2 linked regions of the Prochlorococcus marinus CUG1417 genome follow. The protein of the gene in region 1 interacts with the protein of each later gene in a pairwise test. Links are inferred from orthologs where the notes say so. Each region holds a gene or a part of one and is shown on either strand. Other genes may lie near its edges. The genes, in order: lpdA and HA140_RS01635.

Region 1 (11,997 bases):
CGTAGCCTCTATCTAAATGCTCTAAACCAAAAATCCTACTATTGCCTTCAGCTATAATCCCAGCAATTATTAATGCAGCTGAAGACCTCAAATCAGATCCAACTAGATCCATGCCCTTAATTTTTTTAACACCTTTGATGTGAGCTATATTTTTGTTTAGTTTTATACGGGCGCCCATTTCATTAAGTAAATAAATATGATTCATTCTGTTTTCGAAAATTGTTTCAGTTATCTTTGATTCACCATTTGCTATTGTCATAAGAGTTGTAAATGGTGCCTGCAAATCAGTAGGAAAGCCTGGGAAAGGAGCTGTTTCAATATCTACTCCTTTAATTTCTTTACTCTTTATAGAAATCGAATTACCTTTAATCGTGATTTTACTCCCACTCTCTTGAAGTTTATTAGTGACAGCTTCAAGGTGATGAGGGATTACTGGAGAAACTGTTATTGAAGAGGAAGTTGCAGCAGCAGCTATTAGAAAAGTTCCAGCTTCTATTCGGTCTGGAATTACTTTATGGGTACATCCGCCAAGCTTATTAACACCATCAATAATAATTGTTTCTTTACCGGAGTCATAAATTTTTGCCCCCATTTTATTAAGCATTTGGCATAAATCCTGAATTTCAGGCTCTCTAGCAGCATTTTCAATAGTAGTTCTTCCGTTAGCTAAAGATGCTGCCATTATTAAAGTTTCAGTAGCACCTACACTTGGACAATTTAATTTAATATGAGTGCCATGAAGTCTATTTTTGTCCCCCCTTGTTTTTGCTTTTACAATTCCCTCTTCAATAATAATGTCTGCTCCTAGTGCGATTAACCCATTAATGTGCTCGTCTATTGGCCTTGAACCAATATTGCATCCACCTGGTAAAGGTACTTGAGCTTCTCCAAATTTAGTTAATAGTGCACCTATACAAAAGAAACTAGCTCTTAATCCTTTAACAAGTTCATATGGAAGTTCTTTAATCGAAATAGTTTTTGGATCTATTTCTAGTTGGTTGTTTTTACGAACTAAATTCACTCCTAAATTCTTTAAGATATTCCCCATTTTTTCAATATCAGTGAGGAAAGGTACATTTTCAAGAATTATTTTTTCATTAGTTAGCAATGATGAGGCTAATAAAACTAATGCGGAATTCTTCGCACCACTTATTTCAACTATTCCATTTAATTTGCCTTGGCCAAGAATCTTTAAATTTTGCGATTTAAGATATGACTTCGTTTTGCTCCCGCAAATCATTAAGACTTAATTTATTAGATTCATCATGACAAACTAATAATATTAAGTCCACCCTATGTAACGTCATGAATGTTAATTAAAAGTGAAAATGTATTTTTTGATTTCTTGAGAAATAAAAATTTAATAAATAATTGATCAAAATGTTTATGTAATTAAAATATAGTTGATAACAAATTTTTCAAAATACTCATAGAAAATACTTTTTTAAAAATAACTAGTAAGAACAATAATCTAGTTAAAAGATTTAGATCATTTAAAAGAGGATCATCTCCAAAAGATCAAGACTTTTTTTGCATAGAGGGTACACATCTCATTGAAGAATTGCTGAAGTCTGGAAAAAATCCCTCTAAGATTTTAGTTACCGAAAAATGGCTAAGAAAGAATCATAATCTAAGTAAAAAATTTGATGAGTCATTAATAAATATTGTCTCAGAGGAAGTCTTGGCATCTGCGATTTCAACAATTAATCCAGATGGGATAGCAGCTTTAGTAGATATTTCAGCAATACCTAATTATCAATTTAATAGAAAAGATGATTTTGTTCTTGTTCTCGACAGAATTCAAGATCCTGGGAATATGGGTAATCTATTTAGAACCGCTTTAGCTGCGGGTGTTAATGCAATTTTTTTAGCTGGAGGTGCGCATCCATTAGGCCAAAAGGTATTAAGAGCATCTTCAGGTGCTGTTTTTCATCTGCCATTTTTAAGATTTGATGGAAATGAAGAAGAAAGATTAAATTCTTTACTTAAGTCTTTATCTGAATTATCAAATGTAGGATTTAAGATTTTCTCTACTAGTAGCCATAATGAGAGTTCAAAAAAACCTTCAAAACCATATTGGGAAGTTGATTGGTCTAGACGTACCGCATTAATTTTGGGTAATGAAGGTCAAGGTATTCATAAAAAAATTCAAGAAGCTTTTCATGAAACAATTACAATTCCGCATAGTGAGATTGTAGAATCATTAAATGTGGCTTGTGTTGCAGTTCCGTTATTACTAGAACGAAAAAGAGTCGCATACACCTCTAAATAAATAAATAAAAAGTGACTGATTCAAGTTTTGATTTTGATTTAATCGTAATAGGAGCAGGATATGGAGGTTTTGATGCCGCTAAACATGCTGCTGGTAAGGGACTGAAAGTTGCAATAGTAGAATCTTCTGATATGGGAGGCACTTGTGTTAACAAGGGTTGTGTTCCCTCTAAAGCTCTTTTGGCTGCAAGTGGAAAAGTTAGAGAAATAGCTAATTATGAACATTTAGCTAAATTTGGTATACATGCTTCACCAGTAAGGTTCGAGAGATCAAAAATTGCAGATCATGCAAATAATTTAGTTTTAAATGTTAGAGAAAATTTAACAAAAACTCTTAAAAGGAGTGGAGTTGAAATTATTTTGGGCATTGGAAGAATTGAAGGAAATCAAAAAGTAGGTGTAAGAGATAAAAACGGAATTGATAAAATCTTCACATGTAAGAATATTGTTATAGCAACAGGCTCCTCTCCTTTTGTGCCCGGTGGAATAACTTTGGATAATAGGACTGTATTTACTAGCGATGATGCGGTTAAACTTGAGTGGCTTCCAAGATGGATAGCAATTATTGGAAGCGGATATATAGGTCTAGAATTTGCTGATGTATACACCGCGCTTGGTTGTGAAGTTACCATGATCGAGGCTCTGGAGAATATTATGCCAACATTTGATCCAGACATCACTAAAATTGCTAAGAAGAACCTTATTCAAGCAAGAGATATAGACACAAAATCAAATGTCTTTGCTACAAAAATAACACCTGGATGTCCTGTAAAAATAGAACTTACTGATGCAAAATCTAAGGAAGTTGTAGAAACTTTAGAAGTTGACGCTGTACTAGTCGCAACAGGCAGAAGTCCTAATAGTAATAACTTAAATCTGGAGTCGGTTGGTATCGAAACAGTAAAAGGTTTCATTCCTATAGATGATCAAATGAGAGTTAAGAATGGTGATGAAATAATACCTAACATTTGGGCTGTTGGAGATGTAACGGGTAAACTAATGCTTGCCCATACAGCTGCAGCGCAGGGTACTATTGCTGTTGATAATATTTGCGGTGGTAATGTCGAAATTAACTATAAAAGTATCCCTGCAGCAACCTTTACTCACCCAGAGATAAGTTCAGTTGGTCTCTCTGAAGTTGAAGCTAAAGAGATATCTACAAAAGAAAATTTTACTTTGGGAGTTGTCAAAAGTTTCTTTAAGGCTAATTCAAAAGCATTGGCTGAATTAGAGAGTGATGGATTGCTAAAGTTGATTTTCAACAAAGATAATGGGAAAGTATTAGGTGCTCATATTTTTGGGTTACATGCAGCTGATTTAATTCAAGAAATTTCAAACGCTATTTCAAGGAACCAAGATGTAATTGAATTATCTAAAGAAGTTCATACTCATCCTACTCTTAGTGAAGTAGTTGAGGTCGCATATAAACAGGCTGCTTCTCAAATAAAATAATATCTAAAATTAATGGAGATAAGACGCAGGCCACCAAATCCAACAGTAAGGGTAGAAAATTTAGAATATGCTGTACCTCATAGAGAAGCACAAGCAAAAAACATTCTGGAAGAAATTGTATGGCACAAGGATATTGAAATTAAGAATTTTAAAAAAATAGTCTCTTTAGAAGATCTCATCAAAAAGATTGAAAAACTTCCTACTCCTAAAGATTTTTACAAAAATATCTTGGAGTCAAAAATAAAACCAGGAGTTATTGCTGAAATAAAAAAAGCTAGTCCAAGTAAAGGAGTTATTAGAAAAGATTTTAACCCTGAAAACATAGCAATTTGTTATGAAGGATTAGGTGCATCATGTATCTCGGTACTTACCGATAAAAGGTTTTTTCAAGGTAGTTATGAAATACTCGAAACTGTAAGGAAATCAACTAATCTCCCTCTACTCTGCAAAGATTTTATTATTTCTGCTTATCAGATTTATAAAGCAAGGGTATCGGGTGCTGATGCAATATTATTAATCGCTGCGATTTTAAGTGATGATGATTTAACTTATTTAAAGAAAATAGCTGATAATTTAAAGATGAGTGTTCTTGTTGAAGTCCATAACTCTAATGAATTAGAAAGGATTCTAAAGTTAAAATCTTTTAATTTGATTGGGATAAATAATAGGGACTTAAAGACTTTTAAAACGGATTTAAAAACATCAAAAGAATTGATGCATACATATGCAGATATATTTTTAAAACAAAATATTATTCCCATTAGTGAATCTGGAATTAATTGTGCCGAAGATTTAGAATCGCTTAGATCTATTGGAATCATGGGAGTATTAATTGGTGAAACTTTTATGAGAGAAACTGATATTGAACAATCGTTCAAGAAATTATTTAACTCAATTTAATATTGACTTCAAATCGTGCTATAAAATTGAATAAACAGAGTTGTACTGAATATAAATGCAGGCTGTAGTTTTAACAGGTATAGTTGCAGGATTTGTGCATGTTGTTAGTGGCGCTGATCATCTAATTGCAATGGTACCAGCAGCGATTAATAATCCCCAAAAAGCTCTTAAAAATAGTTTCTCATGGGGTTTGGGACATTCTTCAGGAGTCCTCTTGTTGGCTTTTCTAGCGATTTTTATTAAGGATATTACTCCATTAAATAAATTTTCTAGTATTGCCGAATTCCTAGTTGGAATTTCACTTTTAATTGTTGGAGTATTTGCTATAAAAAATTCTTTTCAATTAAGTATCCACTCGCATTCCCATATGCATGAGAATGGAATTGCCCATCGTCATTTTCACGTTCATGTTAAGGAACAAAAAAATAATAATAAGCACTCACATGCTTTGACTGGTTTAGGCTTGCTACACGGTATAGCTGGAGGTTCACATTTTCTTGCAGTTCTTCCTGCTTTAGCACTACCTTTAACAAGCGCTTGCTTATATTTGATTTCATATTTGATTGGTTCACTCCTAAGTATGAATCTTTTCACTTGTTTAATATCTTTTACTACCTTCAAAGCAAGTCAAAAATTTATTAAAAGATTAATAGCTGTAGCAGGAGGGCTTTCCTTTTCTTTGGGATTATTTTGGATTCAAAGAAGTGCTTCTGTTTTTTTGAATTAAAAAATTTTTTAATTTAGGAATAATTAATTTAGAAGTGACAATCCCAATTATTTTTTCGTTATTGATTAATCCAAATTTATTACTATCTTCGCTAAATTCAATATTGTCACCAAAAACCTCAATGTTATTTTGATTTACTGAATTTATCCTTTTTATTAGGTTTTTATTTTTAATTGGATGATTAAAAATAACTATTTGTCGATTTTTAAGTATTGATTTATTCTTTTTATATTTTTTAAAAAATACAATATCTCCTTCTTTTAGGTAAGGAAACATCGAATCACCACGAATAATTGCGGTTTTTCTTAAACCTAAAAAAAATAAAATAAAATCAAAAAAACTTTTGAAAATAATTTTGATTAACTAGCTTTTACAAAAGCGTCTGATCTTCCTTTTGAGGCCCAGAAAATATTATGAATTTTTTCTACATAACTCATAAGTTCTTCAGCTTGGGCTAAGTCAACATTAACTTTGCATGCACTGCATAATTTGGCCGCCTTCCAAATGGTTTCATGTAAGTCTGGATAAGTTTCTAAGTGAACTGGTTTAAAGTAATCTGTCCACAAAATTAGAATCTCTTTCTTTGTTTCTTTTGCTTGCTCTTCTTTAACTGCAACATATCTAGAAAATGTATTACTGTATGCAGCCCACTCTGCTGAATCAGTGCTGGAAGGAGCTTCTAATGCAATAAGTTTTTTTGTCATTGATAAAACTGCTTCAGCTGCAACTCTAGTAGACGCTGGGTCGTAAACACCACAAGGGCCATCGCAGTGAGCATGGACTTTCATTGGAGATTTTTTATTTAGAAAAGAATTGATGAATTTACTTAACATTTCAAATATTTGGTGTTGTATATATATTACTTGGAGATTAACTAAATTGAAAAGTCTTAGATATTTTTCTTACTTAATTTAATTGACTTTTAATAATTCAACTTCAAATATTAAAGTCGCATTAGCAGGTATTACATTTCCAGCTCCTCTTGATCCGTATCCAAGTTCCGGAGGTATTGTTAATTTTCTTTTGCCTCCAACTTTCATGCCTGCTACACCTTCGTCCCAACCTTTTATTACTCGTCCAGCACCCAATGGAAAGCTGAATGGAGCTCTGCCGATACTGGTATCAAATTGTGTCCCATCTTCTAGAGTTCCTGTGTAATTTACAGTAACTGTTTGCCCAGCACTAGCCTCATCACCTTCCCCGTTTACGATATCTGCGATAATTAGACCACTTTCTGTAGTCCTTGAATTGTTGTCTGATGGTGTTTCTTCTGCCATAGCGAAAAGTATAGGATTTGGATCTGATGGGTCTAGTTCAAATAAATTATTATTTGAGACATTTGATGATTTTGCAGCATTTGTTCTTTGAACTGACTGAGTTTCTGATTCAGCAGCATTAACAACTTGTGGTGAATTAAATTGACTGAAAAGAGTTAATGAAACACAAAAAACAAAAATTGCAAAACTAATAAAGACTTCTTTCACTTAAATTTTGAAAGTTACTAGAACTTAGTCTACAGAATGAAGGTACAATAAACGGGTGATTATAAATTTAATTTCGTAATTTTAGATTGTTAATCCCAATTCAAATTAAAAGTCTAAGACAATATTTTTATCCTTGTTTAGGAGGGATTTTAGGAGGAATTTCAGTTTCAACTAATTTTTGGCTAATTTTTATGCCGATATCATTATTTATTTTATGGAAGGGAAGTGAAAGGAGAATAGCAAACTTTTGTTGGGGTTTTTTCTTTGTCTTGATAAGTCATTCTTGGCTTTATGATCTTCATCCATTGACATGGCTTGGGTTTTCATGGCTTACAAGTTTAATTATTGCCATTTTAATATTATTATTTTGCGCTTTTTTGGGTGGGATATTAGTTTATTTATGGGGATTGTTGGTTGAAATTATTCTCTGGAAGGAGGATGTTTTCAAAATTAAAATATTATCTTTAACAGTAAAAGTATTTTTTTTATCTTTGACTTGGGGTATTGGTGAATTGATACTTTCTCAAACACCTTTTTTTTGGATAGGTTTAGGAGAGAGTCTTATCCCAGGTGATATTTATCTTGCTGGTTTAGCAAGATGGATTGGTGCGAGTGGCTTATGCGTATTACAAATATTGATTGGATTTTGGATTTTTTATATGCAAGGTAGATGGGAAAGAAAACTTTACTTTAAAAAAATATTTCTTTTAGGACTTTTGATTTTTATTTTTTTACATTTATTTGGAGGTTTAACAACTCCAATAAAAAGAAATTATGAATATCCAGTGGCTATTTGGCAAACTAATATGCCAACAAGAGAAAAATTAAAAATAAATGATGAATTTATTGAAGAAAAGCTATCTATCGCTCAAAAATATGCTTTATCAAACAAGGCGAAACTTCTTGTTGCTCCTGAAGGAACTCTATCTAATAATTTTTATTTTTCTAAAGGCATTAAGGTTAATACCTTATCAGGAGGTTTCAGAAATTCAAATAATGAATTAAGAAGTTCTTTACTCGGATTTCAAATTGGAGATAAATCTTTTACCTCATTTATAGATAAAAATAGACTTGTTCCAATAGGTGAAAAAATACCTAGATTTCTAGATAGTTTTTCAAGAGGATTATCTGCAGTAGGAGGAATTCAACCAGGCTCTGATTCAAGATTTTTTGATCCTAAATTTACACCCCCACTAGCAGTAGCTATATGTTACGAAATTAGTGATGGACTAGAAATAAGAAAGGCTATTAATAGCGGTGCAAAACTGATAATAACTGCAGCAAATTTAAATCCATATCCAGCTAAGCTTTATAATCAATTCCTATCTTTGGCTAGATTAAGAAGTATTGAAAATAAGAAAAATAATTTAATAGTATCAAATACAGGACCTTCGGGCTTAATTCAAGATGATGGAAAAATAATTAAACTTTTAGACTATGATGTTGAGAAAAATGAAATATTGTTCCCTAATTTTTCATCCGAAAAGACTTTCTATACAAAATTTGGAGATAAACCTATTTTGTTTTTGTTTATATTATTTATGGGATTAAATATCTTTTGGAAAATTAACTAATTAATCCACCACCTAATAAAATTTCTCCTTTATAAAAAACTGCAGCTTGTCCAGGCGTTACCGAACTTTGACTTTCTTCAAAAATTAATTTAAATGTTGTAGTTGTATTATCTAAATTTTTCAAAGGTATTAATGTACCTTTTACTGGATTACTTCTATATCTGATTTGTGCTTCTACTTCTATCTCTTGCTCAGGATCTTGGATTGAAACCCAGTTAATCTTACTAATAATTGCTTCTTTATTAAATAGATCACTTTTGTCTGCTACATAAACTGTGTTTTTTACCCTGTCTAAACTTTTTACATATAGTGGTTCAGGCCAAGCGATGCCCAACCCTTTTCTCTGACCTACCGTAAAGTGCTGAATTCCATTGTGCGTCCCAAGGACTTTCCCATTTACATGCACAATTTTTCCTTCTTTGGGTTCTATGTGTTTGTCGATAAATTTTTGCATTGATCCATAATGCTCAACTAAACATAAATCTTGACTTTCTGGTTTTTGAGCAGTTCTAAGGCCTAATCTGATGGCTTCCCTTCTTGTTTCTTCTTTTTTCATTTCACCAAGAGGAAATTCTAATCTGCTTAGTACTTCTTGAGAAAGAGAATAAAGAAAATAACTTTGGTCTTTGTTTTCGTCAGCACCTCTAAGAAGAAGGTATTCCTTAAATACAAGGCTCTTGCAATCAAGTGCTCTAGCATAAGATGATTTTTTTATCCTTGCGTAATGTCCCGTCGCAATATGAGTAAAGTCTTTTTTGCTTATTGCGTAATTGAGCATCTCTTCAAACTTCACATTTTTGTTGCACATCGAACATGGAAGTGGAGTGAATCCTTTCTCATAGCTTTCAGTTGTTTTTTTAATTACCTCTCTTTCGAAAATTTCTCTTGAGTCTATTATTTTATGGTTAATTCCCAAATCTTCACAAAGGCCAGCAGCATCTACTAATCCTTCAGAACAACAGGAGCCTTGTCCTTTCATTAACCAAAGAGTTAGTCCCTCAACATTCCAGCCTTTTTCTACAAGAAGAGCAGCTGAGAGGGAACTATCTACGCCACCAGAAAGACCTACAATAATATTTTTCTTCTTTTTAGTTTTATTATTAGAAGAAAAAAAGTTCTCTAATTTTTTATCCTTTTGTGTCTTTAACATGGAAGTTTAAATTTTTGAAAAGTACTTCAATTGCTTTGTACTCATTATGAATGAAATTGTATGGCCAACAATTGACTCTGAACATTTAATTGTTGATTCAAAGCAAATGTTGAAATTAGAGAAAGAAATGTTTTCTGATGGAATGCCACAAGAAGCATTGATGGAAAAAGCTGGTATCCAAATTAGTAGATGGCTCTTAAAAAAGAAACCTCTTCTCAAGCATGGAATAACTGTTTTTATAGGTCCTGGCCATAATGGTGGGGATGGTGCAGTAATAGCTAGAGAGCTTTTTTTGAAAGGTTTTTATGTTCAGGTATGGTGCCCATTTCCGATAAAAAAAACATTAACAAATAAACACCTTAATTATCTTACATCTATTGGTGTCACAAAATTAGTAGAACCTCCTGATGCAAATAGAAAAGAGCTTTGGATTGATGCAGTTTTTGGTAATAATCAAACAAGAAAAGTTGATGATAAATTAATTAAACTGTTTAATCAAAAATTTTATAAAAAATCTGGAAAGGTAATAAGTATTGATATTCCAACAGGATTATGTCCTGATAAGGGTGAGCCTTTTTTAGATAACGCAGTAAAGGCAGACTATACCTTAGCTATTGGTCTTTATAAGCTTGGGTTAATTCAAGATTCTGCTTTGCCTTTTATTGGAGAATTGCACCATATAGATATTGGGATGCCTGCTAGTAAACTGTCCAAAGTTGATGAAAAAATTTTTAAGGTTACTTACAAAGATATAAAAAATATTGATTTACCTTCTTTACCAAAAAATTCCAACAAATATCAAAGAGGTAGAACATTAATAATAGCTGGAAGTGAAAAATATCCTGGGGCTGCATACTTAGCATTAAAAGGGGCCATATCAAGTGGAGCAGGCTTTATCTCTGCAGTCCTTCCGGGGATGGTTGCTGAATCTATTTGGCAAGTTGCCCCAGAAATAGTTTTAAAAGAAACTATGCAATCTAACCAAAATGGCAATGCATCTTTATATAGCGCATTAAAGAATATTGATTTAAGCGGGTTTGATTCATTAGTTGTCGGTCCAGGAATAGGAATTGATAAGGATGATTGGCAAAAATCAAAGGACTATCTTATTGCTTTTGAAGGACTATTGATCTTGGATGCAGATGCACTTAATAGGATTTCGGATTCTAAATTGGGGTCAAATTTCTTTTTAGAGAGAAAATTTAAGACATGGATTACACCGCACAGCAAAGAATTTGGAAGGTTATTTCCTAATATCAAAGCTCAGAACAATGTTGGGCTTGCTAGTTATGCGGCAAAAAAATTCAATATCAGTATTTTGTTAAAAGGAGCTAACAGTATAGTTGCTGATAATAAAAAAGTATGGCAACTTTTTGGAACCGATTCTCAGACAGCTCGAGCTGGATTGGGCGATCTTTTATCTGGTTTTATAGGTGGTAGTTCTGCGATGGATTTAACCTTGTGTAGAAATATATCAACAGATTTTTTTGCTAAATACGTACTTTTACATTCATTTGCCGCATCGAAGAGCAAAAGTGGTTCAAATGCTTCTGCTATAGGTGATGGACTGACAAAATTAATGAGAAATATAAAAACGAGACAAATATCTTGAAAGAAACAATTTAATAGAGTTATTTATAGTTTTAAACACATAAGTGTACAAATATTACTTGAAATCTGAAGCGCGCATTAAATATTGGGGTATTTTCAAAAAACTGTAGGAGAGTTTTAATACCTTATTAGGTCAAAAAAAATGGTTTCATCAATACCAGCTCAAGCTGAACCGCAAAAAAGAAAAGGTAATGATCCAATAAGTTGGTATTTGCAAAATATCGGTAGAGTACCTTTGCTTACACCCGCTGAAGAAATTGAGTTGGGTAACCAAGTGCAAAAAATGATGATACTCACAGAAGATGGTCAGTTGAATGAAAAAAATAAAGAATTTACAACGCAGCAAAAAAGAACAATAAAAATTGGGAGAAGAGCAAAAGAGAGAATGATGAAAGCTAATTTAAGGTTAGTTGTTAGTGTGGCAAAAAAATATCAAGGTAAGGGACTTGAACTTCTTGATTTAGTCCAAGAGGGTTCTCTAGGTTTGGAAAGGGCTGTTGAAAAATTTGACCCTACGAGAGGATATAAGTTTTCTACTTATGCTTTTTGGTGGATCCGACAAAGTATGACAAGAGCAATTGCTTGTCAATCACGAACGATTCGTTTACCAGTCCATCTAAGTGAGAGATTAGCTTCTATAAGAAAAGTTAGTAGGGACTTGGCACATAAACTAGGTGCTATGCCAAGCAGAATTGAAATTGCAGAAGCAATGGAAATTGATGTTGAAGAATTAGATTCTGTTTTAAGACAAGCTTTATCAACTAGTAGTTTAGATGCTCCAGTTAGTGGTGACGATGGTAGAAGCTTTTTAGGGGATTTAATTGCAGA
Region 2 (12,136 bases), on another replicon or contig:
ACGGAGGATACGCAAGACACGGAGGAGGGGCATTCTCGGGGAAAGATCCTACTAAAGTAGATAGATCAGCCGCTTATGCTGCACGTTATGTGGCTAAAAGTATAGTTGAGGCAAAATTAGCAAAAAAAGCAGAAGTACAATTAAGTTATGCAATTGGCGTAGCAAAACCAATTTCAATTCTCGTTGATACTTTTGATACTGGTATTATTTCACAAGCTAATTTAACTGAGCTTATTAAAAAACACTTTGATTTAAGACCTGCAGCAATAATAAAAGAATTTAACTTAAGAAATCTACCAAAAAAAATGGGTGGTACATTTTTCAGAAAGACTGCATCCTATGGACATTTTGGCAGAAGAGATCTAGATCTCCCTTGGGAAAAGGTAGAAGTAAAAGCAGCCCAATTATCTGAGGCTTCCAAAGTATTTTTATAAAAATATTTATTCTATGCCTGATAATTTTTATGGGGGATTAGATTTTGGAACTAGTGGCGCAAGAATATCTATAATAAATTTTCATAAAGAATTGATATATTCAAATTCAGTTCCTTATTTATGTAGCTTTAAAAATCCAAATTCTTGGATCAATTCTTGTGAAAAACTCTTAGAATGTTTACCTATTGAGGTTAAAAGTAACCTTCAAAAATTGGCTATATCTGGCACATCAGGAACTTTAACAGCATCGAATTTACGAGGAGAGCCAATAGGAGAAGCAATATCTTATGACCAAGCATGTAATGAACATAAGATCCTTCTTGAATCATTAACTTCTGGAGAAAATCATCTGCGAACTCCATACAGTAGTCTTGCTAAAGCATTAAAGCTAATAGATAAATATGGGACAAATATACTTTTACGACATCAATCTGATTGGATCACTGGTTGGTTTTTAAAAGATTGGACTTATGGAGAAGAAGGTAATAATCTAAAACTTGGTTGGGATCTAAAAAAAGAATCATGGCCAAAAAGCTATCTCAATACTTCATGGGGAAAATGCCTGCCTCAAATAATAAAAAGTGGGAAAATTATTGGACAAGTGAATTTTGATTTAGCAGAGAGATTTAACCTTAATAAGAAATTAATATTAATCTCAGGCACTACTGACTCTAATGCAAGTGTAATAGCTGCAGGTTTAGGAAAAGAAGATGGTCTCACAGTTTTAGGAACAACTATTGTAGTTAAGAAAATTATTGATAATCCTATAAAAAAACAAGGAATTACAAACCATAGAGTAAATGGCAATTGGATATGTGGAGGAGCATCAAACGCAGGCTGTGGTATATTATCTCAGTTTTTCTCTGATTTAGAAATAAAAGAGCTCAGTCGACAAATAAATCCATCAAAAAACACTTCTTTAAATCTTTTGCCTCTTAATAGTAAAGGAGAAAGATTTCCTGTTAATGATTCTAATTTACAGCCGATACTTGGTCCAAGGCCAGTAAGCGACTCACTTTATTTACATGCATTATTCGAGGGTCTAGCTAAGATCGAATTGAAAGGATGGGAAAAGCTAGGCGAACTAACAGGTTCACTTCCAAAAAAAATTATTACTATTGGTGGAGGTTCAAAAAACCCTCAGTGGAGAAAAATAAGAGAAAAGATTATCAATATACCAATAGTTTCATGTAAAAAAACTACTTCATTTGGTACAGCCGTGTTAGCGATGAACTCAAAATAAAAGTTTTTTTAAATATTTGATGAAGATATAAAATTTTTAATTAAAAGGGTTTCACAAACTACACATCTTAATTTAAAGTATATAGGTTAGAGCCGGGATAGCTCAGTTGGTAGAGCAGGCGACTGAAAATCGCCGTGTCCCCAGTTCAAATCTGGGTCCTGGCACCTTTAAAACCTCTTCTATGAAGGGGTTTTATATTTTCTAAAAAAGTAAAAACTTACTTTTTATTTTGTTTTTAGAATTTTAGATTTGTTAGTTTTCTATTCTGCAGACTTGACCAATAACACCCAAAATCAATTCATCTCCATTTGGATCTTGCCAATCAGCTAAATCATTAAAATTACTATTCACTTCATCTATAGAGACATCAACATCTCTAAATGATTTTTCAAAACAATTTATATCCATTGTATAGAGAATATCTTTAGTGATTTCACTTTTTGTTTTGGGAATATATTTACTCAATACTCTCACAGAACCATCCTCATTCCTTTTAATACTTTGTCTATCCCACAACTGTTCTCCATATTCACTTTTAGGGACTCCCACCCATTCATGAGGAAAAGCATTTGCTTGTTTTATAAAAATACAAATTGGAACGATTATTGACAGAACTAAACCAATGCTATTTCTAATAAATATTGAACTAACTTTATTCTTAGAATCAACCATGAATACTTGTCAAATACAAAAATCTTTTATCTAGACTAAATATAAGATTAAAAATTTGTAAAATTTTTTATTGATTAGTATTTCTATTATAGATACAATCAAATATTAAATTCAAAACTTACTTCCAATAAGTTAATTAGAAAGATAATGAATAAAATACAAAAACTTCTCTCAATAGTTTTTTTTATAGCAATATTCGTCGTATTGATTTACTTAATCCAAAATTATGGGATTGAACCTCTTAGAAACAAAATAGAAAGTATGGGAATTTGGGCACCTTTTGGAATATTCATACTTAGAGGAGTAAGTATTATTTTGCCCGCTCTTCCAAGTTCAGCTTATTCTCTGCTAGCTGGTTCATTACTAGGATTTCAAAAAGGTTACATGACAATAATCTTTTCTGATATTGTTTTTTGCCAAGCTGCTTTCTTTATTGCAAGAAATTATGGTCGGGTTCCTGTACGTAATTTAGTCGGCCAGAAAGCAATGAAAAAGATTGAAAGTTTTAATCAAAACCAGCTAGAAGAAAATTTCTTTCTTATGACAGGTCTTCTCATGACTGGCCTTTTTGATTTTCTAAGCTACGCAATTGGTATTGGTGGAACTCGCTGGAAAATATTTACTCCTGCATTAATAATAAGTCTTCTAATCAGTGACTCTATACTTGTCGCAGTAGGAGCTGGAGTTAGTCAGGGAGCAGGATTATTTCTTGGGATTGCTCTATTAGGAATGTTTGCTTTAGCGACTATTTCAGGATTGGCAAAAAATAAAATGCCTAGGTAACACAACAGTTGATAATTCTGTAATCAAAGAAGAAAGATATGACATTTTCGCAAACAATAACTATATAAATAATGATTCATGCAAGAATAGAAATCGATTATTTTTTTAGAGACATTAGATGACTCCATTTAGACCAACTTCATATGATCGCCCTGGAGAACAAATATCAACTACTCCTTCTGGATTAAAAGTAACTTCTGCAAAGAGATTAATGGTGGATTCAATGGTAAGAATGATACAAAAAGCAGAAAATCATTCTGTAGAAGATAAACTTGACGAAGAATCTAAAAATAATTAATCAATTCATTGATAAAAGTATAGGAGAGTGGAAATCTATTAGAAGTACACACACTTTAGCTTTTCAGGAATTTGAAAACTCAACTAGTAAAATACATATAAAACATATCAACAAAAAAAATAAAAAAGTCGTTAATATTTTTAAAAATTATAAATTCAGTTTAAACCTAGAGAGCATAGCTATTTCTATAAACTGGCAAGCTATTAGTGATTGGGACAATAATGATATCCGTGAGGGAGATGAAACTATTCTGATTTTTTTACCCGAAGATGAAAAATCAGGAATTGTTTTAAGAAATAAAGGTTATACAGAATCCTTTATTTCATCATCCAATTATTTTGTTGATGAACAAAATAATTTACACATTAAAACTATTTATAAATCAACAGTTTCCGAAGAAAGAATTTCTTTTTTATCCACTCATGTAAGATCCAGATTTTCTACCATTAGAAATCTTGAAAATAACTCAGTTATACAGACGTCCCATACTTCAGAGATAAGGAATTTAGCTAGTTTAAAAGATTAATTATCCTTTCAAATTGAAACTCTGTTTCAGATATTAATTTAGGAAGAAAGCTTTTGTTTCCACGCATATTATTAACTGTTGAATTCAAATCAGAGATAGTTGCATCTCGCATTAATTCAAAAACCCTTCTTGCATTTCTTAAAGGTACCCCAAGAGCAAGATAAGTATTTTTAAGATCCATCAAACAACTTTTTTCTAAAACTGATTCGTCATTAGAAATTAAAAGATAAGCAACAATCCTTAGGATTATTTCTCCATCTCTTAAACAAACGGACATCTTGTTAGTTGTATTTAAAGAAATTTTTGAATTAAGTGAATCGTGATTTTCGCAAATCATTGCTGTTACAGCGTCTGCTGCGATTGCATGTGAATTATTGGTTATTGAGGTTATTGCATCTAATCTTGAGTTTGCAGTATTAATAAATTCTTTTATATTGCTTAAATCATTTAATTTTTTATCGGCTGACAATAGTTGATTATTCTTTGAAACTGACATTCCTTTATTAAAAATTAAAGACCGATCTTAAGAATAATACAAAGCTAGTAAAAACAATACAATTTCAAACTTAACGCAACGCTTCTTAATTAATAACTTCATTCCAAAGTGATAGTTGAAATAATTCAAAAAAAAAATTTTTTTTTCGCTAATATAAAACTACATTTTTTATAAAGTTTTGGATCAACAGGATTTAAAATTATCAAAGAAACTTATTTCCTCATATAAAAAGAGATTGGAAAAAGAAATTCTAGACAGAAGTATGAAATTAAAGATGCCTCAAAATAAGTTTGAAGAAATAATTAATAACAATAATGAACTTATCAATTTAAAAAAAACGTTAGAGGATCTAGAAACGGAATCTGAATCTCATAGTAAAGTCTGATTTTTGAAAAACATTTCCAAAAGTGCCTCAAACCAACAATTTCCTTTTTAAGTCCCTAAACAATCAACAACTTCAAGCAGTAAAACATGTTTACGGACCACTATTAGTTGTAGCTGGTGCAGGTAGCGGAAAAACTAAGGCTCTTACTCACAGAATTGCAAACCTTATTGAGGGTAACTCTATAGATCCCTATAACATTCTCGCAGTCACTTTTACTAACAAAGCTGCCAAAGAAATGAAAGCAAGATTAGAGGTTCTTCTAGCCCAAGAATTAGCTTTTAATCAATTTGGTCAGCCTTGGACAACTCTCAAAGAAATTGATCAAAATCAATTAAGAACAAACGTTCACCAAGAGAGGCTTCAGAACCTTTGGATCGGTACTTTCCATTCTTTATTTTCAAGACTTCTGAGATACGATATTGAAAAATACACTGATCCAGAAGGCCTAAAATGGACAAGACAATTTTCAATTTATGATGAAACAGATTCTCAAACATTAGTAAAAGAAATTATCAGTCAAGATATGAATCTTGACCCAAAAAGATATGATCCCAAAAAGATTAAAAGATTAATAAGTAATGCTAAAAATCAATGCTTAACTTCTAATGATCTTTTAGAAAAAGCAGATAATAATTTTGATAAAACAGTTGCAGAAGCCTACAAGAGATATAGGATTTCGCTCTCAAAAAATAATTCTTTAGACTTTGATGATCTTCTACTTTTACCTGTGTTCTTGTTGAGGCAAAATGATATAGTCAGAGACTACTGGCACAAAAGATTTAAACATATTTTAGTTGACGAATATCAAGATACAAATAGAACACAATATGAACTTATAAAATTAATTACGGCTGGAAATACTGAACCAAAAAAATTCTTCAATTGGGAAGATCGGTCAATTTTTGTAGTTGGGGATGCTGATCAAAGTATTTATAGTTTCAGAGCGGCTGACTTCAGAATTTTAATTGGTTTTCAAGAAGATTTTAAAACTTCAATCAATGACGATACAAAATCATCTTTAATTAAATTAGAAGAAAATTATAGGTCATCTTCCAATATCCTTGATGCTGCAAACTCACTAATTGAAAATAATTCTGAAAGAATTGACAAAGTTTTAAAGGCTACCAAAGAAAAAGGGGAACTTTTAACATTACTCAGCTGTGATGATGAAATTTCCGAGGCAGAAGCAATTACCAATAAAATAAAATCACTCAATAACTATAATCAAAACCCAATTTGGAAAAATTTTGCAATTTTATATCGAACCAGAGCTCAGTCGAGAGTATTAGAAGAATCTCTTGTAAGGTGGCGCATTCCTTATACAATTTTTGGAGGATTACGTTTTTATGATAGAAGAGAGATTAAAGATGCAATAGCATATTTGAAAGTTCTGGTTAATTCTTCAGATAACGTTAGTCTTTTACGAATCATAAATGTTCCTAGAAGAGGGATTGGTAAGACTACTATTCAAAAACTTAGTGAACTATCTAATAGGTTAAATATCCCATTATGGGAGGTTCTTAATGATAAGCAAAGTCTTGAAGAAACAATAGGCCGATCATCAAAAGGAATTAATAAATTTACTGAAATTATGAATGATCTACTGTGTTACCTAGAAAATTCAGGTCCCGCTCAACTATTACAACTTATATTAGAAAAAAGTGGTTATTTAAGTGACTTGCTCTCTAGTGGGACTGAAGAATCTGAAGATAGAAGAAATAACTTACAAGAACTAATTAATGCAGCCACTCAATATGAAGAAGAAACAGAAAGTGGAGATGTAGAGGGATTTCTTTCTACAGCAGCCTTAACAACTGATAATGATACAAAGAAAAATAACCCTAACTCTGTAACTCTCATGACTCTGCATAATAGTAAAGGTTTAGAATTTCAAAATGTTTTTATCACTGGACTAGAACAAGGTCTCTTCCCGAGCCATAGATCAATAGATACTCCCTCACTTCTGGAAGAGGAAAGAAGATTATGCTACGTAGGTATTACTAGAGCTAAAGAAAGAGTTTTCTTGAGTCATGCCAGAGAAAGAAGATTATGGGGTGGAATGCGAGAAGCAACAATTCCTTCAATATTTCTTTCGGAAATACCTGAAGATTTAATGGATGGCGAATTACCACAAACTGGTGGTGCTTCAATTAGAAGAGATTGGCATCTTGAGCGTTTAACAAGAGTTGATAGAAAAAATCCAAATGAATTCGTTAACAAACCAATAAATGCAGTAAGGAAATTATATTCAGGACCTCGTAAAGGGAAAAGCTGGATAGTTGGAGATAAGCTAATTCACTCAAAATTTGGGAAAGGTGAAATCATACATATTTTTGGGAGTGGGGAAAAAATATCTTTAGCAGTAAAATTTGGTGATAAAGGAAGTAAAATTTTAGATCCCAGATTAGCTCCAATTCGTTATGTAAGTTAAAACTAATGAACGATATCTCTGATTACATCCAAACAGAATTAATCAAAACTCCATTTAATTTATATAACCTTATTACTAAATACATTGAATCTAATAACAATATTAAAGTAGCTTTTGTTGGCGGTTATTTAAGAGATTTATTAATTAGTAAATTCCACAAAAAATCTTTTTCTAAACCTGTAGATATAGATCTTGTGATTGAAGGTTCCTCTATCTCTCTGGCAAAATTTATAAAAAAAAATGTTGTAAATGTAGATATATGTTTAATCAAGGAATTTAATTTATACAACACCGTAGAAATAAATATTAATGACTTTAAAATTGATATTGCTTCTGCAAGAAAAGAGACTTATTCTGCACCAGGCTTAAATCCCACAGTAACTAATAGTACTTTTGAGGATGATCTTAAAAGGAGAGATTTCACGATAAATTCAATAGCATTTGAGGTCTCGACAAGGAAAATCTATGATCCTTATGGAGGAATTTCTGATATAAAAAGCAAGAAATTGAACCTACTTCACAGTAAAAGTATTTCAGATGATCCAAGTAGATTAATTAGATGTGCAAAATATGCTTCAAGGTTAGATTTCAATATCTCAAATAATTCCCTCAAACAATCTCAAGAAACAGTTAGACAGTGGCCATGGAAAAGTTCAGAAACTCATCAGCAAATGATTTACCCTCCTGCACTCGGCATAAGAATAAGGATGGAACTAGCTCAAATATGCAAACACGATAATTTGACTAATGTAATTTCGATAATTCATAAATGGGGAATTATCTCAATCTTAAATGAAAATATTAAAGTCGATAAAAGATTTTTAAGAGGACTAAATTGGATTAAGAAGTTAAAGGGAAATCATATGCTTTACTTATTAAAAGATTCAGAAAATTTAGAAAAAGCATGTCAAAGATTTTTGGTAAATAATAGTGAGATAAAAATATTAGAAGATTATATAAATATCAAAAAGATATTAAATACAAACCAAAAAACTTTCAATCATTTTTCTCCATCAAGTTGGACAGAATTTATTGAGGACAGAAACCTTAATGATGAGACAGTTAAATTATTAATTTGTGATGGAGGAAAATACTGGAGTAAATTGTTTAAGTGGTTATTTATTTACAAATTCATAAAATCAAAAAAAGATGGAGAAACATTAAAAAAAGAAGGATGGGACTCAGGGGAGGAGATGGGCAAGGAAATCAAAAGATTAAGATATTTGGAAATTGACAAATTAAATAGAAATTAATTACATTTCTACAACCTCTCCAACCTTGTACCATTTATCCTTTAGAACATTTTCATATTTACGATTGCAACTAATCAACAAGGGTCCACATGTTTGAGGATCTAATAGTAATGATATTCTCTCTTTAAAAGTCTCTTGATCTAATGAATTTTCGTTTAAAAAATGAATTATTCTTTTTTGCTTATTTACTTTATAAATTTTGTCAAAAATTTCTTTATTAGATTCAAAGAAAGTACTTTTAACATCTTTTCTTATTAAATCAAATACTCCAGGATAAGCTTTAAATGCAAATAAATCTAATAAAACTTTTAGTGGCTCAAGATTATTGCTTTGCCTATATAAATTAGATGATTCAACCATTTCTTTAAGATGTCCAATAAATCCATATCCAGTAATGTCAGTCGCAGCGCTGACTAATGATTCTTTAAATTGATTTTGAAAAAGATATATTTCATCAATCAAATATTGCTGACTCTTTACTAAATTATTAATTACTTCAGAAGAACTGCCTAGAATATTAATATTTTGCATTTGACCGGCAAAGTAAATCCCAACGCCCAGAGGTCTAGACATCATTAGAATATCTCCAATATTCATTCCAGATTTAAGCCATGGTTTTGTTCCATTTTTTAAAATACCTTGAACTGTTAAAGAAATATCTATTCCAAATGAATAAGGTTTATTTACTAAACTTCTTGCCTCGAAAGTATGGCCTCCAAGTAATTCACCTCCATGATCCTCAACTGTTGATTTAATACCTTGAAGTGATTGAGAAAAGAGGTAACTCTGAAATTCCCTTTCAACTTTTGGTAATGAAATTAAAGCCTGCGCGGATGAAAGTTTTGCTCCGCATGCCCACAAATCTGAGCATGCATGCAAAGTAGTAATTTTTGCATTAAGCCAAGGATCACTTACTAAAGCAGGAAATCCATCTACACTTTGCAAGATAATATCTTGACCATTTTGATATACCTCAACTGCATCTTCAGGTGATGAGGCAAAAGAATTTAAATTAGAATTTATTAATGATTTATTCAAAACTAACTGAGGAATTTTAGCTGCACATCCTCTGCAATCATTCAATGAAATATTTTTTTCACTACTCTTCATCATTAGCCTTTTTGATCTGAACTTTTTAATAAAGTTGAGATCAATTTTATGCTTTAAAATCCAAAAAATAAAAGAAGGGCCGAAAACAAAATTGCGATAAATAGCAAAAGCCTTTAGATGATGGCTTGGAAATATATTTACTATTTGCAATCCAATCTTTTGAGGAAACCACTTTTTTAATGATCTCCCTTCTATATCTTTTTTTAGATTTTGTACTAATTTATTTACAACTTTTACTGCAAAAACTCCCGATGCTGGTCTTTTTGCTGAACCTACAACTGCGCAATCACCGACAGCAAAGATTCCAGATAAACTTTTTATCTGTAAATTCTGATTTGTAATTATTCTGCCATAAGAATCCATATCTAATAATTTTTTTTTTGCCCATAACGGAGATGTATTTCCAGTGCATAAAAGAATTTTGCCATAATCAAAATTAAGTTTTTCAACTAATTCAATATTGGAATTCCATAAACTTTTTAGAATTTTATTATTAATTTTTCTTGAATCACATAATAGTTTTAAAGGTCTATCTCCCCATCTTTTTCGCAAAGCATATGATACCTCAATTGCAGCAAGGCCACTCCCAACAATTACAAATGGAAGTTCATTAAATGAATCAAAAATGTCCTCTTTTAGTATTGAGTCATAAGCCATTAAAAAAGGTTTAATTGAAAAAGCATTTCGATTTTTAACTAGTGATTCAAATTCTTTTGGAATTATTGTTTGACTTCCATAATTAAGTACCAACTTAGAATAATTAATTGAAGGTCTATCATTACTTAAGATAATTTTCTTTAAATTGAAATCAATATCCTTTACTTCTTCTTCTATAAAGGAGACTTTTGCATTTTTTGCTAAAGATTTTATATCAATTAAACTCTCTTCTAGAGTGATTGATTTTGAAATCACCGATGGGAACATCGCCGAATAAACCAAATGAGAATCTCTAGATATAATTGAAACAGGAATTTCTGGCATTAATTTCGGAAACATTAACCATTTCTTCAATAAAGAAACATTTGAGTGTCCTCCTCCAATTAGTACCAGATGATTAAAAGTCATTTACATCACTATGAATAAAGAACATTTATTACCAATTGAAAAATCAAGATTAGGGGTGATTGGTGGAAGTGGATTTTATTCAATGGATCAAATGGAGTACTTAAGAGAATTAGAAATCAATACTCCCTATGGTAAACCTTCTGATTCAATAAAAGTATATAATCTTGGAAACCTAGAGATAGCATTTATTCCTAGACATGGCAGAACACATAGTTTAAATCCTTCTGAAATTCCTTACAAAGCTAATATTTGGGCACTAAGATCGATAGGAGTAAGATGGATTATTGCTCCATCAGCAGTTGGTTCATTACAAGAACAGATAAGGCCACTTGATATAGTGGTCCCAGATCAATTTATAGACCGGACAAAAAATAGACCCGCAACCTTTTTTAACGAGGGAGCTGTTGCTCACGTAACTATGGGAGATCCCTTCTGCACAAATTTATCACGTATATTAAGTGAAATCGGAGAAAAAAATATTCCTGGCGGTAGACAATTACATAGAGGGGGTACCTATTTAGCAATGGAAGGCCCCGCTTTCTCAACTAGAGCAGAATCTAATTTATATAGAAGTTGGGGATGTTCAATAATTGGAATGACGAACCACACAGAAGCAAGATTAGCTAAAGAAGCTGAAATAGCTTACTCCTCATTATCTATGGTTACTGATTATGATTGCTGGCATCAAACTCATCAAGAAGTTTCTGTAGAGATGGTTTTGGATAATCTTAGATCAAATACTGAAGTGGCTAATAAAATAATATTTGAAGTAGCTAAATTAATTGAAAAAGAAAGACCAAAAAGTAAATCTCATTTTTCATTAAAAGATGGATTAATAACCCAAAAAGAAAATATCCCTAGCTCTACAAAAGAGAAACTAAGGATATTTACTGATTCTTATTAGGATTTTTTGATATAAGTGATCATCAGGTCAACGTAAGAGTTTGTTAGCCTCCAGCTCCAACCCCTTGGTATGAACCATAGAAAAATATACCTAAAACGAAGATAACTGCAATTCCACCTGCTGTAGCAACAAGCCATAGAGGAAGGGTTCCTTCAGTCCATCTTCTTTCCCATGCAACTGCTGGTCTACCGTCGGGAAGTCTATCTGGAATTCTTCCATCAGGTCCTTTTAATTTACTCATGATTTTAATTTAATTGAAAAAGTAGCTGGAAAATAAAATTCCCAATACAAAGACTGATAATAAGCCTAAATAAAGGCTTGTACGATTAAGTTCAACTGGAACTTTGTTAGGATTTTCGTTTACTTGCATGATAGTTAAATTTATCGGGCTACGAATTGCATAGCAGCAATTGAACCTAAAAAGAATACTGATGGAATAGCTAGAGCGTGAACTGCTAGCCAACGGACAGTAAATATAGGATAAACGCGGACTTCTGCAGCCTGCATTGGAGCTTGAGAATTAGTCATTTTTATTT

The links.
Region 2: the proteins of lpdA (region 1) and HA140_RS01635 interact in binary tests that used the Escherichia coli proteins (3 or more experiments, as listed by UniProt). The link is inferred for Prochlorococcus marinus CUG1417 from one-to-one orthologs.

What each region holds. Positions count from the first base shown.
Region 1 is NZ_JAAORN010000002.1:219,685-231,681, reverse strand. The notes cover bases 1,569-4,503. They hold lpdA (dihydrolipoyl dehydrogenase), read left to right. Parts: upstream 1,569-2,283; coding sequence 2,284-3,723; downstream 3,724-4,503. Other genes in these bases: trpC (indole-3-glycerol phosphate synthase TrpC), read left to right, coding at 3,736-4,503; HA140_RS07300 (TrmH family RNA methyltransferase), read left to right, coding at 1,569-2,272. Also shown: murA (UDP-N-acetylglucosamine 1-carboxyvinyltransferase), read right to left, coding at 1-1,240; more of HA140_RS07300, read left to right, coding at 1,400-1,568; more of trpC, read left to right, coding at 4,504-4,623; HA140_RS07285 (hydantoin utilization protein A), read left to right, coding at 4,679-5,350; sodX (nickel-type superoxide dismutase maturation protease), read right to left, coding at 5,309-5,701; sodN (superoxide dismutase, Ni), read right to left, coding at 5,710-6,183; HA140_RS07270 (FKBP-type peptidyl-prolyl cis-trans isomerase), read right to left, coding at 6,262-6,834; HA140_RS07265 (acyltransferase), read left to right, coding at 6,921-8,408; tRNA 2-thiouridine(34) synthase MnmA, read right to left, coding at 8,401-9,558; HA140_RS07255 (NAD(P)H-hydrate dehydratase), read left to right, coding at 9,605-11,170; HA140_RS07250 (RpoD/SigA family RNA polymerase sigma factor), read left to right, coding at 11,312-11,997. UniProt on the Escherichia coli protein: Lipoamide dehydrogenase is a component of the glycine cleavage system as well as of the alpha-ketoacid dehydrogenase complexes.
Region 2 is NZ_JAAORN010000001.1:295,510-307,645, reverse strand. The notes cover bases 4,490-7,563. They hold HA140_RS01635 (UvrD-helicase domain-containing protein), read left to right. Parts: upstream 4,490-4,859; coding sequence 4,860-7,268; downstream 7,269-7,563. Other genes in these bases: HA140_RS01630 (CCA tRNA nucleotidyltransferase), read left to right, coding at 7,274-7,563; HA140_RS01640 (hypothetical protein), read left to right, coding at 4,631-4,837. In the rest of the region: metK (methionine adenosyltransferase), read left to right, coding at 1-434; HA140_RS01675 (FGGY-family carbohydrate kinase), read left to right, coding at 448-1,677; HA140_RS01665 (hypothetical protein), read right to left, coding at 1,930-2,349; HA140_RS01660 (TVP38/TMEM64 family protein), read left to right, coding at 2,497-3,132; HA140_RS01655 (hypothetical protein), read left to right, coding at 3,251-3,430; HA140_RS01650 (phycobiliprotein lyase), read left to right, coding at 3,405-3,956; HA140_RS01645 (R-phycoerythrin subunit beta), read right to left, coding at 3,940-4,452; more of HA140_RS01630, read left to right, coding at 7,564-8,521; selenide, water dikinase SelD, read right to left, coding at 8,522-10,696; mtnP (S-methyl-5'-thioadenosine phosphorylase), read left to right, coding at 10,707-11,600; HA140_RS01615 (photosystem II reaction center protein J), read right to left, coding at 11,644-11,841; HA140_RS01610 (photosystem II reaction center protein L), read right to left, coding at 11,851-11,970; psbF (cytochrome b559 subunit beta), read right to left, coding at 11,982-12,128; psbE (cytochrome b559 subunit alpha), read right to left, coding at 12,131-12,136. UniProt on the Escherichia coli protein: A helicase with DNA-dependent ATPase activity. Unwinds DNA duplexes with 3'-5' polarity. Translocates on single-stranded DNA with 3'-5' polarity. Initiates unwinding more efficiently from a nicked substrate than double-stranded DNA.